Regions from separate parts of the Haloimpatiens massiliensis genome, predicted to be linked through region 3. Evidence: riboswitches for the same ligand, from Rfam matches in the RefSeq annotation. Region 3 holds a riboswitch; each other region holds the start of a gene.
What was found. A riboswitch is a leader RNA that binds a small molecule or an ion and turns the genes downstream of it on or off. The one in region 3 is predicted to bind glycine.
Positions count from the first base shown of each region.

Region 1: linked by a shared signal. The riboswitch ahead of C1715_RS04370 (DUF503 domain-containing protein) and the one ahead of gcvT (glycine cleavage system aminomethyltransferase GcvT) in region 3 are both predicted to bind glycine.
Region 2: linked by a shared signal. The riboswitch ahead of C1715_RS07615 (GrdX family protein) and the one ahead of gcvT (glycine cleavage system aminomethyltransferase GcvT) in region 3 are both predicted to bind glycine.

Region 1 is NZ_LT854637.1:263,459-266,752, forward strand. It holds gene C1715_RS04360 (DMT family transporter) at 1-818, shown strand, start outside; gene C1715_RS04365 (hypothetical protein) at 936-1,193, opposite strand; glycine riboswitch at 1,551-1,652, shown strand; gene C1715_RS04370 (DUF503 domain-containing protein) at 2,097-2,378, shown strand; gene C1715_RS04375 (hypothetical protein) at 2,562-3,294, shown strand, end outside.
Region 2 is NZ_LT854639.1:509,742-513,035, reverse strand. It holds gene C1715_RS07625 (tRNA (cytidine(34)-2'-O)-methyltransferase) at 1-449, shown strand, start outside; gene C1715_RS07620 (DegV family protein) at 627-1,487, shown strand; glycine riboswitch at 1,659-1,770, shown strand; gene C1715_RS07615 (GrdX family protein) at 1,927-2,301, shown strand; gene trxB (thioredoxin-disulfide reductase) at 2,315-3,247, shown strand.
Region 3 is NZ_LT854640.1:1,854,301-1,857,594, reverse strand. It holds gene gcvPA (aminomethyl-transferring glycine dehydrogenase subunit GcvPA) at 1-22, opposite strand, end outside; gene gcvH (glycine cleavage system protein GcvH) at 25-408, opposite strand; gene gcvT (glycine cleavage system aminomethyltransferase GcvT) at 580-1,683, opposite strand; glycine riboswitch at 1,832-1,929, opposite strand; gene C1715_RS16950 (MFS transporter) at 2,189-3,294, opposite strand, start outside.

The DNA of each region.
Region 1 (3,294 bases), on a different contig from region 3:
TGGGAGTGCTTACAAAGAAATTAGATCTTCTTGGCTTTGATGAATTTTCTGTTTCAGCTCTAAGACCTACTGTGGCTGCTGTTTTTTATTTATTATATACTTTAATAAAGGAGCCAAAATATCTTAAGACTGACTTCAAAAGCTTAATATTTTTCTTAATATATGGAGTAGTAACTTTAGACGGGATGTTTTTAACCTTTACCTATGCAGTTAAATATTCTAGTATAGCTACAGCATCCGTTTTACTTTTTACTAATCCTATATTTGTAATGATTATGTCTAGATTTTTATTCAATGAAAAGCTTACAAGAAAGAAGATAATGGCTTTAGTATTATCTATAATTGGATGCTTACTAGTTGTAAGAGCTTACAATGTGGAAGCGTTTAAGGTAAGTTTTTTAGGAATTATACTTGGAGTTATGTCAGGATTTACAGTTGCTCTTCAAAATGTAATGGGTAAAATAGGAGCTAATAAGTATCACTATAAAACTCATTTAGTATATTCTTTCTTATTTGCAGCTATTTTCTTATGGTTCTTCAGACCACCATGGGTATTATTCAGTAACGCAACTTCACCTACAGCGTGGTTTTATATTATTGCAATAGGTTTCTTTGCAACAGTTATACCAAATGGTGCGTTTGTAAAGGCATTACAATATGTAGAATCTAGTAAGGCCAGTATAGTTTGTAGTATAGAGCCTATTATAGCGACTATACTCGGATTTTTAATATTTAAAGAACAACTAGAAATTTGGCAGATAGTAGGTATGGTACTTATAGTATTATCAGTAATTCTTATTCAAGGTAAAGAAGACTAATATTTTTTTATACAATGTGTAAGCGCTACCACATAATTTTTATAAAACAATAAAAATTAGATATAAAGTATTTAAAAAGTTTAAAGGAGTACCAAAGGTACTCCTTGTATTTATATGTTAATTATTCTTTTTTTCAGCTTCTCTCCATTCTGAAAGGAAGGTTTCACAAGCAGCAATTGTAGCATTACTTTTTATACTAGAAACAGAACCTCTACCGTCCCAATCATTTCCATCGCTTATATATAAAGTTTCTAAAAAATTTTCTAAATCTTTTATTGAATATTCAGGAACTAATCTTTTATGATCCTTTAAATTTTGGTATACAGAATCAAAAATTCTATCAAACTCCATTTGTTCCCAATCTTTATTTTCCATAAAATGTCCTCCTGTCTTATTAGAGATTATGAATTTAATTAAAATATTATGAATTAATAATCATTATTAAGTATACTCTAATGAAATTAATTATTCAAGGAAAAAATGTTACCATAAACTCTCATATCTATGTGGTAATAGTTAAATAAAAAACTATTGATAAAAATAATAGGGAAAATAGAAAAAAACTATTGACTATTTAGTAGATGGGATTTAAAATATAGTTGTAAGTTAAAGAAAATTAAATATCGGTGGATGAAGGTCGTTGGAGATATCCTTTATAAGGGTAACCGTAGAAGAAAAGTATAGATTATGCTATGAATCTATATTGAAGCTTTCAGGTTTGATACAATGATCTGACACAACCCTGGAGAGAGCCCTTAAGTGGGACATCAACGAAGCAACTTAAACTAGAATGTGTTTGAGGAAACTTTCAGATAAAAGGACAGGGAGTAGTTAGCAATAGGTATACTATTATAACTACTCCCTGTTTTTTATATATATTTTAAGATAACAAACAAATTTATCCCACATTCATATAAAACTACCCTAAAATAATATAAAACTACCTAACATAAAATCCCTTAACCCACAAGGGGTTTTATGTTTTTTTGTATAAAGAGCAGTTTATAAGAGGATTAGTGTTTTTTAGAGAATTTAAAGAGTAAATTGTGAACAGTCACCAGTTAAGTAGACGGGAGGTGTTCATTGATCTACTTTAGGTGTTTTTTTAATAAATATAGTAACTTTGGGTTATTTCATTACTAAAAGGTTATAATTATAATAAATGAAAAATATTTTATATTAAGAAGTATAAAAAATATTTGAAATTACAACAAAAATTAAATAAGGATGCAAGGTATAACAGAAGGGAGGGACTGCTACAAGAAGTAGCGTAAAATTATGATTATAGGAACAGCTAAAATATATTTATATGCTAATTGGGTTCATTCCTTAAAGGAAAAGAGAATGATAGTTAAGAGTTTAATTGCAAAAGTTCACAATAAATATAATGTTTCCATTGCGGAGATTGAAAATCAAGATTACCATAAATCAATAGTCTTAGGCATTGCTTGTGTAAGTAACGATACTAGACATGCTAATAGCATGGCACAAAATGTTTTGGGTTTTATAGAAGGTAATACGGATGCTATAGTGGAGAGAACTGAAATAGAGATACTATAGTATAAAAGTATTTTATGAAGAGCTAATAATAATGCGCAATCCTTAATTAAAATATATTAAGGATTGCGCATTATTATTTAAAATTTTAATTAACTAAAATTTTAAATTTTTAAATGTAATTATTAAATATAGAAGGTATTTACATAAGTGTATAGAATTTATATTTCATAAGGAGGGATTAATTTGTATAACTTTTTTAAAAATGAATTTAAAAGATGTTTTTTTTCAAAAATAACTTTTTTGGGTATGGCGATAACATTTATATGCTTGGTCATACCTTATATAGATGATTTGAAAATTCCATATCCTAATGCTGATGGAATTATTTTTTTTATAAGAAGTTCAGCTTGTCTTCCATTAAGTTATCTTCCATTGTTGGCACCATTAATTGCATGCATACCTTCTGCGACTACTTATATTGTAGATAAAAAGTCTGGTATTTTAAATTATATATTATTAAAAATGAAAAGAAAAAAATATCTTAAAATACGCTTAGTAGTAAATTTTTTAGTAAGTGGTTTGGTTTTAGTTATTCCACAGATTATAATGCTAATATTTTTAATCATTAGACATGGAATCAATAATACGTCAACAGAGGTTGTAGGTGCGTTCAGCAGTGTATTTTATAATTCAAAAATAGCATATGTAATTATAATGTTAGTAGTATTTTTTATTTCTAGTGCAGTATTTTCTACGTTTGCTTTAGGAATATCTTCAATAGTGGAAAATAAGTATTTAACCATAATTTTACCTTACATATATGTAATAATTTCAGGTACTGTATTTGAAATGGTGGGAGTTAACAGGATTGTAAATTTAAATGTTATGACTCTTTTTGATATAGGCTATAGTTTAGATTTAACTAGTTTAAATGTCATACTTTATGAAGTGATATTATTTATAATAGGCGTATTAT
Region 2 (3,294 bases), on a different contig from region 3:
TATTTCAGCCAGAAATTCCTCAAAACACAGGTAATATAGGAAGAACATGCGTACTTACTAATAGTAAGCTTCATTTAATAAAACCCTTGGGATTTGATATAGATGATAAACAAGTAAAAAGATGTGGTTTGGACTACTGGCCTCATGTAAATTTAGAATTGCATGAAAGCTATGAGGATATGAAAGAAAAATATCAAGATGCTAATTTTTATTTTATAACAACTCATGGTGAAAATTACTATACGGATGTGCAGTTCAAAAAAGGAGATTTTATAATATTTGGAAGAGAATCATCAGGACTTCCGGATTATATAAGAGAAAGCTTCCCAGAAAGATGTATAAGAGTTCCTATGGTGGAAACGACCACTAGATCTCTTAATTTATCAAACACTGTAGCTATAGTAGCTTATGAAGCTCTCAAACAGATGGGTTTTCCACATATGAAATAAGGCACATTCAAATAAATAACAAGTCAGTATGCTAGTCTATTTTGCGTCATACTGCGTCAGCAGAACCCGCCGATAGTCTTACTAGCGACGAAACCTATTTCCTTGTCTGACACAAAATATATTAGCATTTTTGATTTGTTATTTATTTTCATGTACCTAAGAGAGGAGAAATAGCGCATGGAAAAGATCAAAATTATAACAGATAGCACAGCTGATTTGCCAAAAGAAATAGTAGAAAAATACAACATAGAAGTGCTTCCTCTGTTTGTAAACTTTGGGGAGGAGTCCTTTAGGGATGGAGTAGACATAAAGTTAGAAGAATTCCTACAAAAGATGTATACTTCAGATGTTTTTCCAACTACTACTCAAGTGAATCCTCAAAGATTTTATGAATGCTATAAAAAGTATATAGAAGATGGGTATAAAATAGTTTCCATACATTTATCATCAAAAATGAGTGGAACTTATCAATCAGCTAAAATGGCTGTAGAAATGTTGTCAAGTGATTCTATACTTAAAAATGTAGAGGATATAATAGTTATAGATAGTTTAAATGTAACATCAGGACTGGGGATTTTAGTTATAGAAGCTTGCAAACTTAGAGAACAAGGAAAAACTATAAAAGAAATTGAAGATGGAATTATAGAGAGAATGCCTCATGTGAAGAGTTGTCTTGCTTTTTCAAGCTTAGATAACCTAGTGAAGGGAGGTAGATTATCTAAAGCAGCAGGGGTGATAGGAAATATATTAGGTATAAAACTTATATTAGAAGTAAAAGACGGAGAAATGGCTGTTATGGATAAAGTAAGAGGTGGAAAAAAAGCGGTAAAGACTATTTTAAGTTATATGGATGAAAAAGGCATAAAAGAGGGCGCAACAAGTATACTATTAAATGCAGATAATAAAGATATATTAGGAGAGTTAACAAATAAGATTAATTCAATGGACAGAGAATTCATAGAAGCTCATGTAGGCTGTATAGTAGGCACTCATTCCGGCGGAGGTGCTTGTGGTGTTTTCTTCATAGAAGAATATTAAAAAATACATTTATTTCAATTTGGACTTTTATAATTTTATAAATTATTTAACTATTTAATAAACTTATAGTATGTATACGAAAAACCAATGAAGAATTTAGGTTTTTTTGTAGAAAATTTATCAATATTCAGTTATAATGTAATCAAATAGATAATTAAATATTTATTATGGATGATGTTTATGGGAGATAATTTACTATATAGTATAGTAAATAGCCGAAGGAGTAAGTATTGTGAGCCGAAGCAATATGAATCTCTCAGGCAAAAAGGACCTAAAACTGACATAACTCTGGAAAGCCTTATGGGCACCGACGGAGCAAAACTCTCAGGTTATTAGACAGAGAATAAGAGGCATAGACAAAGTCTTTTATTTCTCTGTTTTTTTATGTACTTTTTTATATGCTTTTATGTGTAAAGGAGAATTTGTCGTGGTAGAAAATATGATAGTAATTACAAACAATCCCTTAGCTAAAGAAAAATTAGAAATGGAAGAAAGAGTTGTAAAAGTAATATTTATAAATGACGCTGTTATGAAGGTTTTTGAAAAAGTTAGGGATTATGTACATATAGGACATAAACTTTTGACACATCCACTTATGAGTAGTGTAAAACCTAATGAAACGCCGTACAGAACTGTGTGCGTGTCAGTAGTAGCTGAAAAATCTTTAGATATGCAATCGTTAACTATTATTGAAAACGCTATAGCTACTACGGATAAGTTTCTGAAAATGGGGAAAACTCCTAATTGGACAGAAAACGTATTAAATGATTTTCAAGTTATAGATTATGATTTAATATATCATGTATTAATTTAAGGAGGATGAAAGAATGGCACATATTTACGATACTATAATAGTAGGCGGAGGTCCAGCTGGATTATCTGCAGGACTTTATGCAGCAAGATCAAGAATGGACACTTTATTAATTGAAAGAGCCAAATTTGGTGGTCAAGCAACAACAACTGATGAATTAGAAAACTATCCAGGATCAATTGAAGATTGTACTGGAAGTAGCTTAACAGAAAGAATGAGAAAACAAGCAGAAGAATTTGGTGTAAGCTTTGTTAAAAATGAAGTAATGGATGTAGATTTCTCAGGAAAAACAAAAACAATTAAATGTAAGAGTGGAGAAACTTACGAAGCTAAAACTATAATAATAGCTACTGGAGCATATCCAAGATTAGGTGGATTTAAAAATGAAATAGAATTAAGAGGAAGAGGAGTTTCTTACTGTGCAACTTGTGACGCTGACTTCTTTACAGATTTAGATATAGCTGTTATAGGAGGAGGAGACTCAGCAATAACTGAAGCTATATACTTAACTAAATTTGCTGAATCAGTAACAGTAATACACAGAAGAGATCAATTAAGAGCTGCAAAATCTCTTCAAGAAAAAGCTTTCAAAAATCCAAAAATCAAATTCATATGGAACTCTGTAGTTGAAGAAGCTAAAGGTGATGAAATACTAGAAGGCTTAGTAGTAAAGAATAGAGAAACAGGCGAAGTTAGTGAATTAGAAGTTAATGGTGTATTCGTATTCGTTGGATACCTTCCAATATCAGAAGTATTTAAAGGAAAGGTAAAAATGAATGATAGAGGAGACATCGTAACTGATGAAGAAATGAGAACAGATGTTGATGGTGTATTTGCTGCTGGAGATATAAGAGAAAAATCATTAAGACAAGTTATCACAGCTGCTGCAGACGGAGCAATTGCTGCTACAAATGCAGAACACTATATAGAAAACAATTTTGCTGAGTAATATATATAAACAAAAGATCTTATAAAATTATAAAATAGGTTTAAAAT
Region 3 (3,294 bases):
TGTTTGGAATGTATGGAAACATTTTTATGCCTCCTTAGAGCAGAATTCTTGGTACTCTTCAGCACTCATTAAATCCTTTATTTGATCTTTGTTTAAAATTTCAACTTTTGCAATCCAGCTATTGTAAGGGTCATTATTAACTAACTCTACGTCGTCATCTAGAGCTTCATTCACTTCTATAACTTTGCCATCTATAGGCATATAAACATCAGATGCAGCTTTAACTGATTCTACAACGCTTAGAGCATCCCCTACAAGAATTTCGTCGTCTACTTCTGGAAGTTCCACATAAACTATATCTCCAAGGGCATCTTGTGCATAGTCTGTTATTCCTATGTAAGCATTATCTCCATCTAATTTTACCCATTCATGTTCTTTAGAATAATATAAGCCTTCTATAACTTTCATAATTTAAAAACCTCCTAAGTTTTATTTTAAAATTTATTTTAGTTATAATTTATTATTTTGTTATAAATACTAACTTAAATTCAATAATTACAATGTTATTATTGAATGAGTTTAATTTTGAAATTTTAACTATTTTTATGATTTTTTATAAACTATCTTTATAAATTACTTTTATTTTTTGTAATTTCTCTTGTAGAAACTCTTTTTTATTATTCTAGCAGGTTTTATATTTTTTCTTATTTTTATTCCTATTTCAGAATCAAGAGTTGAATATTCAGCATTTATAAGAGCTAATCCTATAGTTTTCTTTAAAGTTGGTGAAGAATAACCTGTTGTAACAAAGCCTATTTTAGTATCATCCTTGTACACTTCATAGCCATGTCTTGGAATACCTTTTTCCATTTGGAAAGCTACTATTTTTTTCTTTAGTCCTTCTGCTTTCTGCTTAACTAAGGCGTCTTTACCTATGAAATCGTTTTTATCTAGTTTAACAAAGAAACCTAATCCAGCTTCAAGTGGAGTTATTTCATCTGAAAGTTCATTTCCGTATAATGGAAGATTAGCTTCAAATCTTAAAGTATCTCTGGCACCTAATGCGGAAGGTTTTAAACCCTTATCTTTTCCATATTCTAAAATACTATTCCATACTTTTTCTATTTCCTCTGCAGAAGAGAAAATTTCAAAACCATCTTCACCAGTGTATCCTGTTCTTGAAACTAAACATTTTACACCATCAATAATCACTTCTCTATTACAGTAGAAGAATTTAATAGAATCTAAATCTGTGTGCGTCAAGCCTGAAAGTATTTTTTGAGCCTCTGGACCTTGTAGAGCAACTTGACCTATTTTATTTGATATATTATCTACGGTTACATTGAATTTTTTAGAATTATCCATTAACCAATTTACATCTTTATCAGTATTAGCTGCATTTATTACTAAGAAAAAGTGCTCATCATTGAATTTGTAAACTAAAATATCATCTACTACACCTCCATTTGGATAGCACATAAGAGTGTATAGAGCTTGATTTTTTTCTAGTTTGGAAGCATCATTTGTAATTATATATTGGATAAAGCTAAGAGCATCTTTGCCTTTTACATTCACCTCTCCCATGTGTGAAACGTCGAATAAGCCAGCAGCAGTTCTTACTGCTTCATGTTCTTGAATAATTCCTTCGTATTGAATAGGTAATTCCCAACCAGCAAAATCCACCAATTTCCCGCCTAATTTAGTATGGGCATGAAAAAGGGGAGTTCTTTTTAAATTTTCCATAATTGTCCTCCTTTCATAATACAATTAAATAGTAATTTTAGATAAATATTAAGCTTAGTCCTCATTTTGAAATTAACTATTATAACTATAATTAAATTTTTATAAAAAAATAACAGAGGAATACAAAGGCATAGTAATTCCTTGTGCCTTTATACCCTCTGTACTTTTACCTGAGAATTTTTATATGGATTATGAACCATAGTAGTTCCTTCGGTGCCTTTAAAAGGTCTCTCCAGAGATCTATCCAATAGCATTATATTTGCCTGAAAGTTTCTACATAAATTTAGGCTGTTTATGTATTGCTCCTTCGGCTACCCAAAGGTATCTCATGCTATTGTCATCTAGAATATTTAATAATTTATTTATAAAACTTAATTAATCGCTTGTACATTTTAAAATTTATCACTTTTTATATCTTTTTTCAAGATAAAAACTATTCAAAATATTTATAAAATCTATAAATGCTATCGAGATTACAAATACATGTCTGTTTTTAGTTTTAAATTTAACAACACATGGAGGAAGTATTAACATTCTTTTTTATATATTTTTTCCGTATGTAAAAAGCAATGCTTCCAATAAGTCTAAAAAAACCTGATATGCATAAAGCAATATATATATTGGTATAAGATAATACAAGATTTCCAACCATAGGTGCTATAGATAAAGTTAGATTTGTGAAAGTAGCGTGTATTCCCACATATAAAAGCCTATTTTCTTCAGGACAAACTTCTAATAAAGAGCTTAAAATAACTGTGAGAGTACCAGAAGTGAAAAAACCAGTTATTAAACCTGTCAAAGTTAATATATATAAATTATAGGAAAGTGCATAAAAAATCGGTGTTATAGCCATGCCAAAAGTAGCAAACATTATTACGAATGCATTGCCCCTTTTTTGTATAAGTTTATTCCAATAACTATAGCAAAAAAACATAACTACATTAGAAGATACATTTATAATAGTAAGCCATAATTCATTGGCGTGTAGATATTTTATTTGATAAATGCTAAATAGTGGCCAGCCCATTTGCCATCCGAAGTGGAATATTAAGGAACAAAATAGAAAACCACTGAAAGTTTTATTTTTTAAAATTTTAGGTATTTGTACTTTTAAATCTTTAAGGGATTCTTTTTTCATTTGTATAGGATTTACTTCTTTTAATTTCATAAAAGTAGAAATTTCTATAAGTCCTACTATGAACGATAGTACGAATAAAATTTGATATAATACTACAGCTTGTTCATTATTATGGGCTACTATGTTAAATATTTCACCTAAAATAAGTAGAAAAATAATATTAAAAAGAGTAGAAAATTTATTTCTCAATGATATAGCAGTTGAACGATTGTGTTCTGGAAATATATCTCCTGAGAAACTTTGTAGCGACATTACAGATAAGGATTCAGGTAGGCTCATAAGTGTAAATAATACTATAAATATAGTGGGTCTATATCTAAGTGGAAAAAAAGGAACAAATGCAAAAGAGAAAATTATTAATCTGCTGAGAAGAAAGAACTTAGACATAGTTTTTTTCTTATTCTTTGTTTTACTTATAAGAATTATTCCAGGAAACATAAAAAAAGCGCCTATTAAGCCTGGTAAAGCGTTAT